One region of the Streptomyces sp. NPDC042336 genome, then DNA from elsewhere that is predicted to be linked to it. Evidence: riboswitches for the same ligand, from Rfam matches in the RefSeq annotation. Region 1 holds a riboswitch; the other holds the start of a gene.
What was found. Region 1 has a riboswitch for S-adenosylmethionine ahead of ACZ6IM_RS27000 (aminotransferase class V-fold PLP-dependent enzyme). Riboswitches for the same ligand answer to the same signal wherever they lie in the genome.

Region 1 (4,738 bases):
CAACGCGATCACCTGGTTCGTCCGCATCGCGTTCTTCGTCGGCCCGGTCGTCGCCTTCATCGCCACCAAGCGGATCTGCCTCGGCCTCCAGCGCCGGGACAAGGACAAGGTGCTGCACGGACGCGAGTCCGGCATCATCAAGCGCCTGCCGCACGGTGAGTTCATCGAGGTGCACGAGCCGCTCAGCCAGGAGCAGCTGCACACGCTCACGGCGCACGAGCAGTACAAGCCGGCGGAGATCGGCCCGACGGTCGACGAGAACGGCGTCGAGCGCAAGCCGACCGGCACGCAGAAGCTCCGCGCCAAGCTCAGCGAGGCCTACTACGGCGAGGAGTCGCAGATTCCGAAGCCGACCGTCGAGGAGTACAAGGAGATCACGAGCGGCCACGGCCACCACTGACCCTCCAGCGTCGCCACACCACGGTCGAAGGGCCCCGTTCCGTTCTGCGGACGGGGCCCTTCGCCGTGCCCGGGGCTGGATAGGGTGGGAGCCACATCCTCTGTTCGACGACCCATACGATTCAGGAGCGGCTGATGAGCGCTGTGACCCCCGCTGGAGGAGACACCACGGCGGCCCGCTCCTGGCCGGCCCTGCTGAACGGACTGCTGGACGGCCGCGACCTGAGCGCGGACGACACCGCCTGGGCGCTGGACGTGATCATGCGCGGCGAGGCGACCGACGCGCAGATCGCCGCGTTCGCCGTGGGCCTGCGGTTCAAGGGCGAGACGGTCGAGGAGATCTCCGGGCTCGTCCGCACCATGTACGACCACGCCAACGTGATCGAGGTGCCGGGGGAGACCGTCGACATCGTCGGCACCGGCGGCGACGGCGCCAAGACGGTCAACATCTCCACCATGTCGGCGATCGTGGTGGCCGGCACGGGTGCGAAGGTCGTCAAGCACGGCAACCGGGCCGCCTCCTCGGCGTCCGGGGCCTCCGACGTCCTGGAGAAACTCGGCGTCAATCTGGAGCTGACGCCGAAGCGGGTGGCTGAGGTCGCCGAGGAAGCCGGCATCACCTTCTGCTTCGCCGTGAAGTTCCACCCGGCGCTGCGCCACGTGGCGGCGGCCCGCGGCCAGCTCGGCATCCGCACGGTGTTCAACTTCCTGGGTCCGCTGACCAATCCCGCCCAGGTCAGGGCCCAGGCGATCGGGGTCGCCGACGCCCGGATGGCGCCGATCATCGCCGGTGTCTTCGCCGAGCGCGGTCACTCGTCCCTGGTCTTCCGCGGCGACGACGGCCTCGACGAACTGACCACCACCGCCACGTCCCGGGTCTGGACCGTGCGCGACGGCCGGGTGACCGAGGAGACCTTCGACCCGCGCGAGGTCGGCATCGAGCTGGTGCCGGTCGAGGCGCTGCGCGGCGCCGACGCCTCCTACAACGCCGACGTCGCCCGCCGCCTGCTGGCCGGAGAGACGGGTCCGGTGCGGGACGCGGTCCTGCTGAACTCGGCGGCCGCCCTGGTGGCCCTGAACCCCGGCGACGGACCCCTGGCGGAGCGGCTGCGGGACGGGATGGACCGGGCGGCCGAGGCGATCGACTCGGGGGCCGCCAAGGGCGTCCTGGACCGCTGGGTGGCCGCGAGCCACGCGTAGCGTGTCGCCCCCCGATGTGACGTGCGTCCCGCGATCCGGACTCGGGTTGCGGGGCGCCGATCATTTCCCCTAGGTTTTTCGACAGGTCATGAGTGACAGTCATGAGGCCCCGGCCGACTGTCCGGCAACCCTCCGTCCGTGGCGGGGTGCCCCGGGTGAAGACCAGGTCGTGGACAGCAGGGTCCACGGCAAGCGCGGACCCCTCGCGAAACCAGGGGTCCTGGGTCGTCCGAGGGAGTCTCCCGTGAACCAGCGAATGCGATAGGGCCGGTCCGAAGGACAGGCCCTCGGCCGCAGAGCCCCGCCTCCGCACATCTCTTCTTCACTTCGCCTCTTCACAGCGCCCTTCCGCGCGCTGGTCCTCACGGGAGTCCGCCATGTCCGCACCCACCGCTGTCGCCACCCCGCTGCCCGTCCTCGGCCGCGACGTCACCGTCCCGCTCGTCACCGGCGGCGAGGTCACCTACGCCGCGCTCGACTACGCGGCCAGCGCGCCCGCGCTCCAGCGGGTCTGGGACGACGTGGCCGCCTACGCCCCGTACTACGGCAGCGTCCACCGGGGCGCCGGGTACCTCTCGCAGCTGTCGACCGACCTGTTCGAGAACGCCCGCAGGACCGTCGCCGAGTTCCTCGGCTGCCGGGACGAGGACCAGGTGGTCTTCACCCGGTCCACCACCGACTCCCTGAACCTGCTCGCCGCCGCGCTGCCCGCCGGCTGCCGGGTCTTCGTCTTCGAGACCGAGCACCACGCCTCGCTGCTGCCCTGGCGGGACGCCGACGTGACCTACCTGGACGCCCCGCGCACCCCCGCGCAGGCCGTCGCGACCCTGGAGCGGGCCCTCGCCGCCCGTGAGCCGTACGGGCCCGCCCTGGTCTGCGTCACCGGCGCCTCCAACGTCACCGGTGAGCTGTGGCCGGTGCGGGAACTGGCCGCCGCCGCCCACGCGCACGGCGCCCGGATCGTCCTGGACGCCGCCCAGCTCGCCCCCCACCACCCCGTCGACGTGCGCGGCCTCGACGTGGACTGGGTCGCCTTCTCCGGGCACAAGCTGTACGCCCCCTTCGGGTCCGGCGTCCTCGCCGGCCGCGCCGACTGGCTGCGCGAGGCCGAGCCGTACCTCGCGGGCGGCGGCGCCAGCCGCAGCGTCTCCCGGCGCGCGGACGGCGGTGTGGACGTGCAGTGGCACGACAGCGCCGCGCGGCACGAGGCCGGGTCGCCCAACGTCATCGGCGCCTACGCCATCGCCTCCGCCTGCAAGGCGCTCACCGAGGCCGGGTTCGACACACTGGTCGCCCGCGAGGAGTACCTGATCCGGAAGGTGCGGGAGGGCCTCGCCGGGGTGCCCGAGGTGCGGGTGCTGTCCCTCTTCGGCGACGACGCGCCGCGCGTCGGCGTCCTCTCCTTCGTCGTCGAGGGCTGGAACAGCTCGCACTTCGCCGCCGCGCTCTCCGCCGAGTACGGCATCGGCGTGCGCGACGGCCTGTTCTGCGCCCACCCGCTGGTGCGCACCCTGCTCGGCAGCGACCCGCAGACGCAGGGCGAGTGCGGGGCGCCCGAGGCGGCGCCCGGCGAGAAGTCCCTCAACGCCATCCGCGTCAGCTTCGGCGCGGGCACCCCGGACGAGCACGTCGAGCGGTTCGTGGGCGCCGTCAGGGAGCTGGTGAGCGACGGCGCCCGCTGGAACTACCGCACCGAGGACGGGCGCTGCGTGCCCGACCCCACCTCCGCCACCCCCGCCGCCGGTACCGGCGCCTGAGCCGCCCGGCCCGGCAGCCGCGACCCCAGCACGACCATCCGCAGCGCCCGCTCCGTGGCGTCCGTGAGGAGCTCGGAGGCGCGCAGCAGCGCGTCCGCCAGGGCCATCGGCGCCGGCATGATCCCGTGGCAGGCGTCCACCCCCGGCACCTCGTGCGCGCCCTCGCCGAGCGTGCCGGCCAGGGCGAGTACGGGCCGCCCGGAGAGCTTGGCGCGGCGGGCCACCTCGGCCGGGACCTTGCCGCGCGGCGTCTGGTGGTCCAGGGCGCCCTCGGCGGTGAGCACCAGGTCGGCGCGGGCCAGGCGGGCGTCCAGGTCGAGATGGTCGAGGAGCACGTCGAAGCGGGGCAGCAGCCGGGCGCCGACGGCGGCGAGACCCGCGCCGAGACCGCCGGAGGCGCCGGTACCCGGACCCGTACGCAGGTCGGTGCCGACGGCACCGAGGTCGCGGGTGAGGACGCGCGCCCAGTTCTCCAGCCCGGCCGACAACTCCTCGACCTGCGCGGGCGTCGCCCCCTTCTGCGGTCCGAACACCCGGGCCACGCCCCGCTGTCCGCACAGCACGTTGTACGGGTTGCAGGCGACGAGCAGCTCGGTGTCCTCCAGTCGGGCGTCCAGACCGGACGGGTCGATGCGGACGAGTCGGTTCAGCTCCCTTCCGCCGGGCGCGAGTTCGAAGCCGTCCGCGTCCAGCAGCCGGGCCCCGAGCGCCTGGAGCGCGCCCGCGCCCCCGTCGGACGTGCCCGAGTCGCCGCAGCCGACCAGGACGCGCCGCACCCCGGTGTCGAGCGCGGCGCGGATCAGCTCGCCGACGCCGTACGTGGTGGTGACACCGGGGTCGCGCAGGGCGCGGGGCACCAGGGACAGGCCCGCCACGGCCGCCATCTCCACCACCGCAGTGTCCCGGGCGCCGAGCAGCGCGAAGTGGGTGCCGACCCGGTCGCCCACCGGACCGGTGGCGGCCAGCGCGACCAGCCGCCCGCCGGTCGCCGACGCCAGCGCGACGGCGGTGCCCTCGCCGCCGTCGACCAGGGGGATCCGGTCGATCTCGGCGTACGGCAGCACCCGGCGGACGCCCGCCGCGATGGCGTCGGCGGCGGCCTGGGCGGACAGGGACTCCTTGAAGCCGCTGGGTGCCACGACGACGCGGTTCAGCACAGGGGACGGAGAGGACATGGAGGGCTCCTTCAGCGGGTCACGGGCACGCCGAGCAGCGGCCAGACCGCGGCGGCGAAGAACAGCACGAGCAGGGCGGTCAGCGGCGCCAGGACGGCGGACAGCCGCAGCAGGTCGCGCGGGGTGTAGGTGGGGACGCCGGGGACGTCGGAGAAGAGCGTGACCGGCTTGGCGGAGGCCGGGAGGGTGTGACAGAACCCGGCTGCC
Region 2 (4,738 bases), on a different contig from region 1:
TCTGACCCTGCGAGATCTCGAACTCGACCCGCTGGCCTTCTTCGAGGGTGCGGTAGCCGTCCATCTGAATCGCGCTGTAGTGGACGAAAACATCCGCACCACCGTCGACCGCGATGAAGCCGTACCCCTTCTCCGCGTTGAACCACTTGACGGTGCCCTGAGCCATGCCTAACTCCCCTATTACTGGCCCTTGCACAGATCCGCACTTCGCGGACCCGGGTCAGACCTCGCCCCCTCACGACTGGGGGCGTGCGCCGGAACGCGTCGACCGCGGCTGAATGTATCTGTCCAACTGCCGTCTGCAACAGGTCAATCGGACGAGAAATCTGGACGCACCCGGTCCGGAATGTGGCGAGAATTCGCCTGAATTCGGGTCAAGTCGGGGCACACAAAGGGAACAAAAGCCGCAGAATACGCACGCACTTTGGCTACTTCTTGTCGGGCGGGCGGCAGGAATTAACGGTTCCCGTTGTGCTGATCGGGAGCGCGTTCCCCAACTCTACCGCGCTCAATCACATGGAATTGCCCCCTCCGTTTCTCTTACGGAGAGGGCAATACGCACTACAAGGTGTATCTGCTACCGCCTCATCCGCCGGCGACCGCGGGGATGATCGAGACGCCCGCACCGTCCGGGGTGGCGGTCTCCAGGCCCTGCTCGAAGCGGACGTCGTCGTCGTTGACGTAGACGTTGACGAAGCGGCGCAGCTTGCCCTGGTCGTCCAGGACGCGGGCGGCGATGCCGGTGTGGTTCTTCTCCAGGTCGGAGATGACCTCCCCGAGGGTGGCACCGTCGGCGCTCACCTCGGCCTTGCCACCGGTGTAGGTACGCAGGATGGTCGGGATACGAACGGTCACGCTCATGCGAGGCCAGCCTCTCGGAAGGAGTCCAGGTTCGGGCGGATCGTGGCGGTCAGGCCGGTGCCGGCCACCGCGTCGAGGGTCTTGAGGCCGTCGCCGGTGTTCAGGACGACCGTGGTGAGCGACGGGTCCAGCACGCCGTTCTCGATCAGCTTCTTGGTGACGCCGACGGTCACGCCGCCCGCCGTCTCCGCGAAGATGCCCTCCGTGCGGGCGAGCAGCTTGATCGCGTCCACGACCTGCTCGTCGGTCACGTCCTCCACGGCGCCGCCGGTGCGGCGGGCGATGTCGAGGACGTAGGGGCCGTCGGCCGGGTTGCCGATGGCCAGTGACTTGGCGATGGTGTTCGGCTTCTGCGGGCGGACCACGTCGTGGCCGGCCTTGTACGCCGTGGAGACCGGCGAGCAGCCCTCGGCCTGCGCGCCGAAGATCTTGTACGGCCGGTCCTCGACCAGGCCGAGCTCGATCAGCTCCTTCAGCCCCTTGTCGATCTTCGTCAGCTGGGAGCCGGAGGCGATCGGCACGACGATCTGGTCGGGCAGCCGCCAGCCGAGCTGCTCGCAGATCTCGTACGCGAGGGTCTTGGAACCCTCGGCGTAGTACGGCCGCAGGTTGACGTTGACGAAGCCCCAGCCCTCGCCGGCCGAGTCGCCGATCAGCTCGGAGCAGAAGCGGTTCACGTCGTCGTAGTTGCCCTCGATGCCGACCAGCTCGCCGCCGTAGACGGCGGCCATCACGACCTTGCCCTGCTCCAGGTCGTGCGGGATGAAGACGCAGGAGCGGAAACCGGCCCGGGCGGCGGCGGCGCCGACGGCACCGGCGAGGTTGCCGGTGGAGGAGCAGGAGAGGGTGGTGAAGCCGAAGGCGCGGGCGGCCTCGATGGCCTGGGCGACGACGCGGTCCTTGAAGGAGTGCGTGGGGTTGCCGGAGTCGTCCTTGACGTACAGCCCGCCGGTGACGCCCAGCTCGCGGGCGAGGTTGTCGGCCTTGACGAGCTTGGTCCAGCCGGGGTTGATGTTCGGCTTGGTCGCGACGTCGGCCGGGACGGGCAGCAGGGGGGCGTAGCGCCAGATGTTCGCGGGGCCCGCTTCGATCCGCCCCCGCAGTTCCTCGGTGTCGTAGGCCGAGAAGTCGTAGGCGATCTCGAGGGGGCCGAAACACTCCTCGCAGGCGAAGACCGGTCCGAGCGGGACCCGGTGGCCGCACTCCCGGCAGCTCAGGGCGGCGGCGGGGCCGAGGTCGACGGCGGAACCCGGGGCGGGCGCGGAGTCCGCGGCGTTCGAGGGGTTCGTGGAGCTTTCGGCAGTCTGCACAGCCATGGAGGCGAGGCCCTTTCTCCTCATCTTCCTCACGACGCATCTCGCCGTGAGACGGATTTGGCACCTTCCCTAGCCGGGAGCCTCGCCACGTCCGTGTGACAAGAGCCGGCTGGAGGGTTGCCGGGGCTTCATCGGGCCGTATCCCTCTGCCCCTCTGGATGAGCGGTATGAAGTTGTTTCGCGCTGGTACGCGCGGCGACCCCGGCATGCGGTGGCCCCACGCGTTGTTCAAGACTGTAACCGAAGGCCAGGACGGTTGAGATAGTCGTCCGCACCGCGAGATGGATCACAAAGGAGCCCCGGGACGTGCTGGAAGAAGTCGAGCGCTGGCTGAACGCGCGCTCCTGGTCCGCCGGGGACCGGCCCGTCCAGCACCTTCTGTCCGCCAAGCACGCCACCGGGCAGTCGGTCAGCGTGGTGCTCCCCGCCCTGGACGAGGAGGCGACGGTCGGCGACATCGTCACGGTGATCCGGCGGGAGCTGGTGCTGCGGGCCCCGCTCGTCGACGAGATCGTGGTCGTGGACTCCGGGTCCAGCGACCGCACCTCGGAGGTGGCCGCGGCGGCCGGGGCGCGCGTCGTGCACCGCGACGCGATCCTCCCGCGCATCCCCGCCGTGCCGGGCAAGGGCGAGGTGCTGTGGCGTTCGCTGCTGGTGACCGGCGGGGACATCGTCTGCTTCGTCGACGCCGACCTGCGCGACTTCTCCGCCGACTTCGTCTCCGGGATCGTGGGCCCGCTGCTCACCGATCCGGACGTGCACCTGGTCAAGGCCATGTACGACCGCCCGCTCGGTGCCGCTCCCGGGCAGGGCGGCCGGGTCACGGAGCTGATGGCCCGCCCGCTGCTCAACATGCACTGGCCCCAGCTGGCCGGCTTCGTCCAGCCGCTGGGCGGCGAGTACGCGGCCCGCCGCTCCCTGCTGGAACGGCTCCCCTTCCCGGTCGGCTACGGCGTCGAGCTGGGCATGCTGGTCGACGCCCTGCACCTGGTGGGCCTGGACGCGCTCGCGCAGGTCGACGTGGGGGTCCGCGTCCACCGCCACCAGGACGGGCGGGCGCTGGGCCGGATGGCAGCCGCGATCTACCGCACCGCCCAGCTCCGGCTGGCCCGCGGCCACCTGGTCCGCCCGGCCCTCACCCAGTTCGAACGCGGCGCCGACGGCTTCGAGCCGCACACCTACACCGTGGACACCGAGGAACGCCCCCCGATGACGGAGATCGCGGAGTACACGGCCCGGAGGGTGGCCTGACGGCGGGCCGTGTGACCGAATCGCCGCCGGGGTGGTGTGGGGAGACGTTTGAGGCGGGAGGGGCCGGGCTAGGTTGAGGCGTATGGCTTCAAGGTTCGGTGCTGCTCAGGTGCTGGTCGCCTCCAACCGGGGGCCCGTCTCGTACGAGGTGCGGGAGGACGGGTCGCTGCACGCCAAACGCGGTGGTGGCGGGCTGGTCTCGGGGCTGTCGGCCATCGGACCCGACGCCGGTGCGCTGTGGGTGTGCTCGGCGCTGGGCGAGGGCGACCGCGAGGCGGTGCGGCGCGGGGTCGGCGAGGACGGCGTACGGATGCTGGACGTACCGGCCGAGGTGCACGCGGACGCGTACAACGGGATCGCCAACTCGGTGCTGTGGTTCGTGCACCACATGCTCTACCAGACGCCCCTGGAGCCGGTCTTCGACGCGGAGTTCCGGCGGCAGTGGGCCTCCTACGAGGCCTACAACCGGGCCTTCGCCGAGGCGCTGGCCGAGGAGGCCGCGGAGGGCGCGGTCGCGATCGTCCAGGACTACCACCTGACGCTGGTGCCGGGGATGCTGCGCGAGCTGCGTCCGGACCTCAGGATCGGCCACTTCTCGCACACGCCGTGGGCCCCGGTCGACTACTTCCGGCTGCTGCCGGACGACATCGCCGAGCAGGTGCTGCGCGGGATGCTGGGCGCCGACCGGCTCGGCTTCCTCACCCGGCGCTGGGCCGACGCGTTCACCGCCTGCTGCGACGCCGTGGTGGGCGGGCTCGGCGGCACGGAGATCGGCGTGCACGGGCTGGGCGCCGACGGGGACTTCCTGCGCGCGCGGTCGCACGAGGCCGACGTCGAGGAGCGGATGGCGGACCTGCGGAAGGAGATCGGGGAGGGCCGCCGCACGATCGTGCGGGTGGACCGGACCGAGCTGTCCAAGAACATCGTGCGGGGGCTGCTGGCCTACCGGGAGCTGCTGGCGGGCCGGCCCGAGTGGCGCGAGCGGGTCGTGCACGTCGCCTTCGCCTACCCCTCACGGCAGGACCTCGCCGTGTACCGGGACTACACGGCCGAAGTGCGGCGGGTCGCCGAGGCGGTCAACGAGGAGTTCGGCACGCCGGGGTGGACGCCGGTCGTGCTGAACCTGAAGGACGACTTCGCCCGGTCGCTGGCGGCGTACCGGCTGGCGGACGTGGCACTCGTCAACCCCGTCCGGGACGGGATGAACCTGGTCGCGAAGGAGGTGCCGGTCGTCTCCGACACGGGGTGCGCGCTGGTGCTGTCGCGGGAGGCGGGGGCGTACGAGGAGCTGGGCGAGGACGCGGTGGTGG

Region 2: linked by a shared signal. The riboswitch ahead of thrC (threonine synthase) and the one ahead of ACZ6IM_RS27000 (aminotransferase class V-fold PLP-dependent enzyme) in region 1 are both predicted to bind S-adenosylmethionine.

The regions. Positions count from the first base shown of each region.
Region 1 covers NZ_JBVJEA010000013.1:227,188-231,925, reverse strand. Annotated here, with positions in the region: gene qcrB (cytochrome bc1 complex cytochrome b subunit) at 1-400, shown strand, start outside; gene trpD (anthranilate phosphoribosyltransferase) at 535-1,599, shown strand; SAM riboswitch class IV at 1,684-1,800, shown strand; gene ACZ6IM_RS27000 (aminotransferase class V-fold PLP-dependent enzyme) at 1,977-3,356, shown strand; gene ACZ6IM_RS26995 (glycerate kinase) at 3,284-4,513, opposite strand; gene ACZ6IM_RS26990 (SLC13 family permease) at 4,543-4,738, opposite strand, start outside.
Region 2 covers NZ_JBVJEA010000005.1:388,924-393,661, forward strand. Annotated here, with positions in the region: gene ACZ6IM_RS14645 (cold-shock protein) at 1-166, opposite strand, end outside; gene ACZ6IM_RS14650 (ubiquitin-like small modifier protein 1) at 586-861, opposite strand; gene thrC (threonine synthase) at 858-2,177, opposite strand; SAM riboswitch class I at 2,195-2,342, opposite strand; gene ACZ6IM_RS14660 (glucosyl-3-phosphoglycerate synthase) at 2,484-3,428, shown strand; gene ACZ6IM_RS14665 (trehalose-6-phosphate synthase) at 3,511-4,738, shown strand, end outside.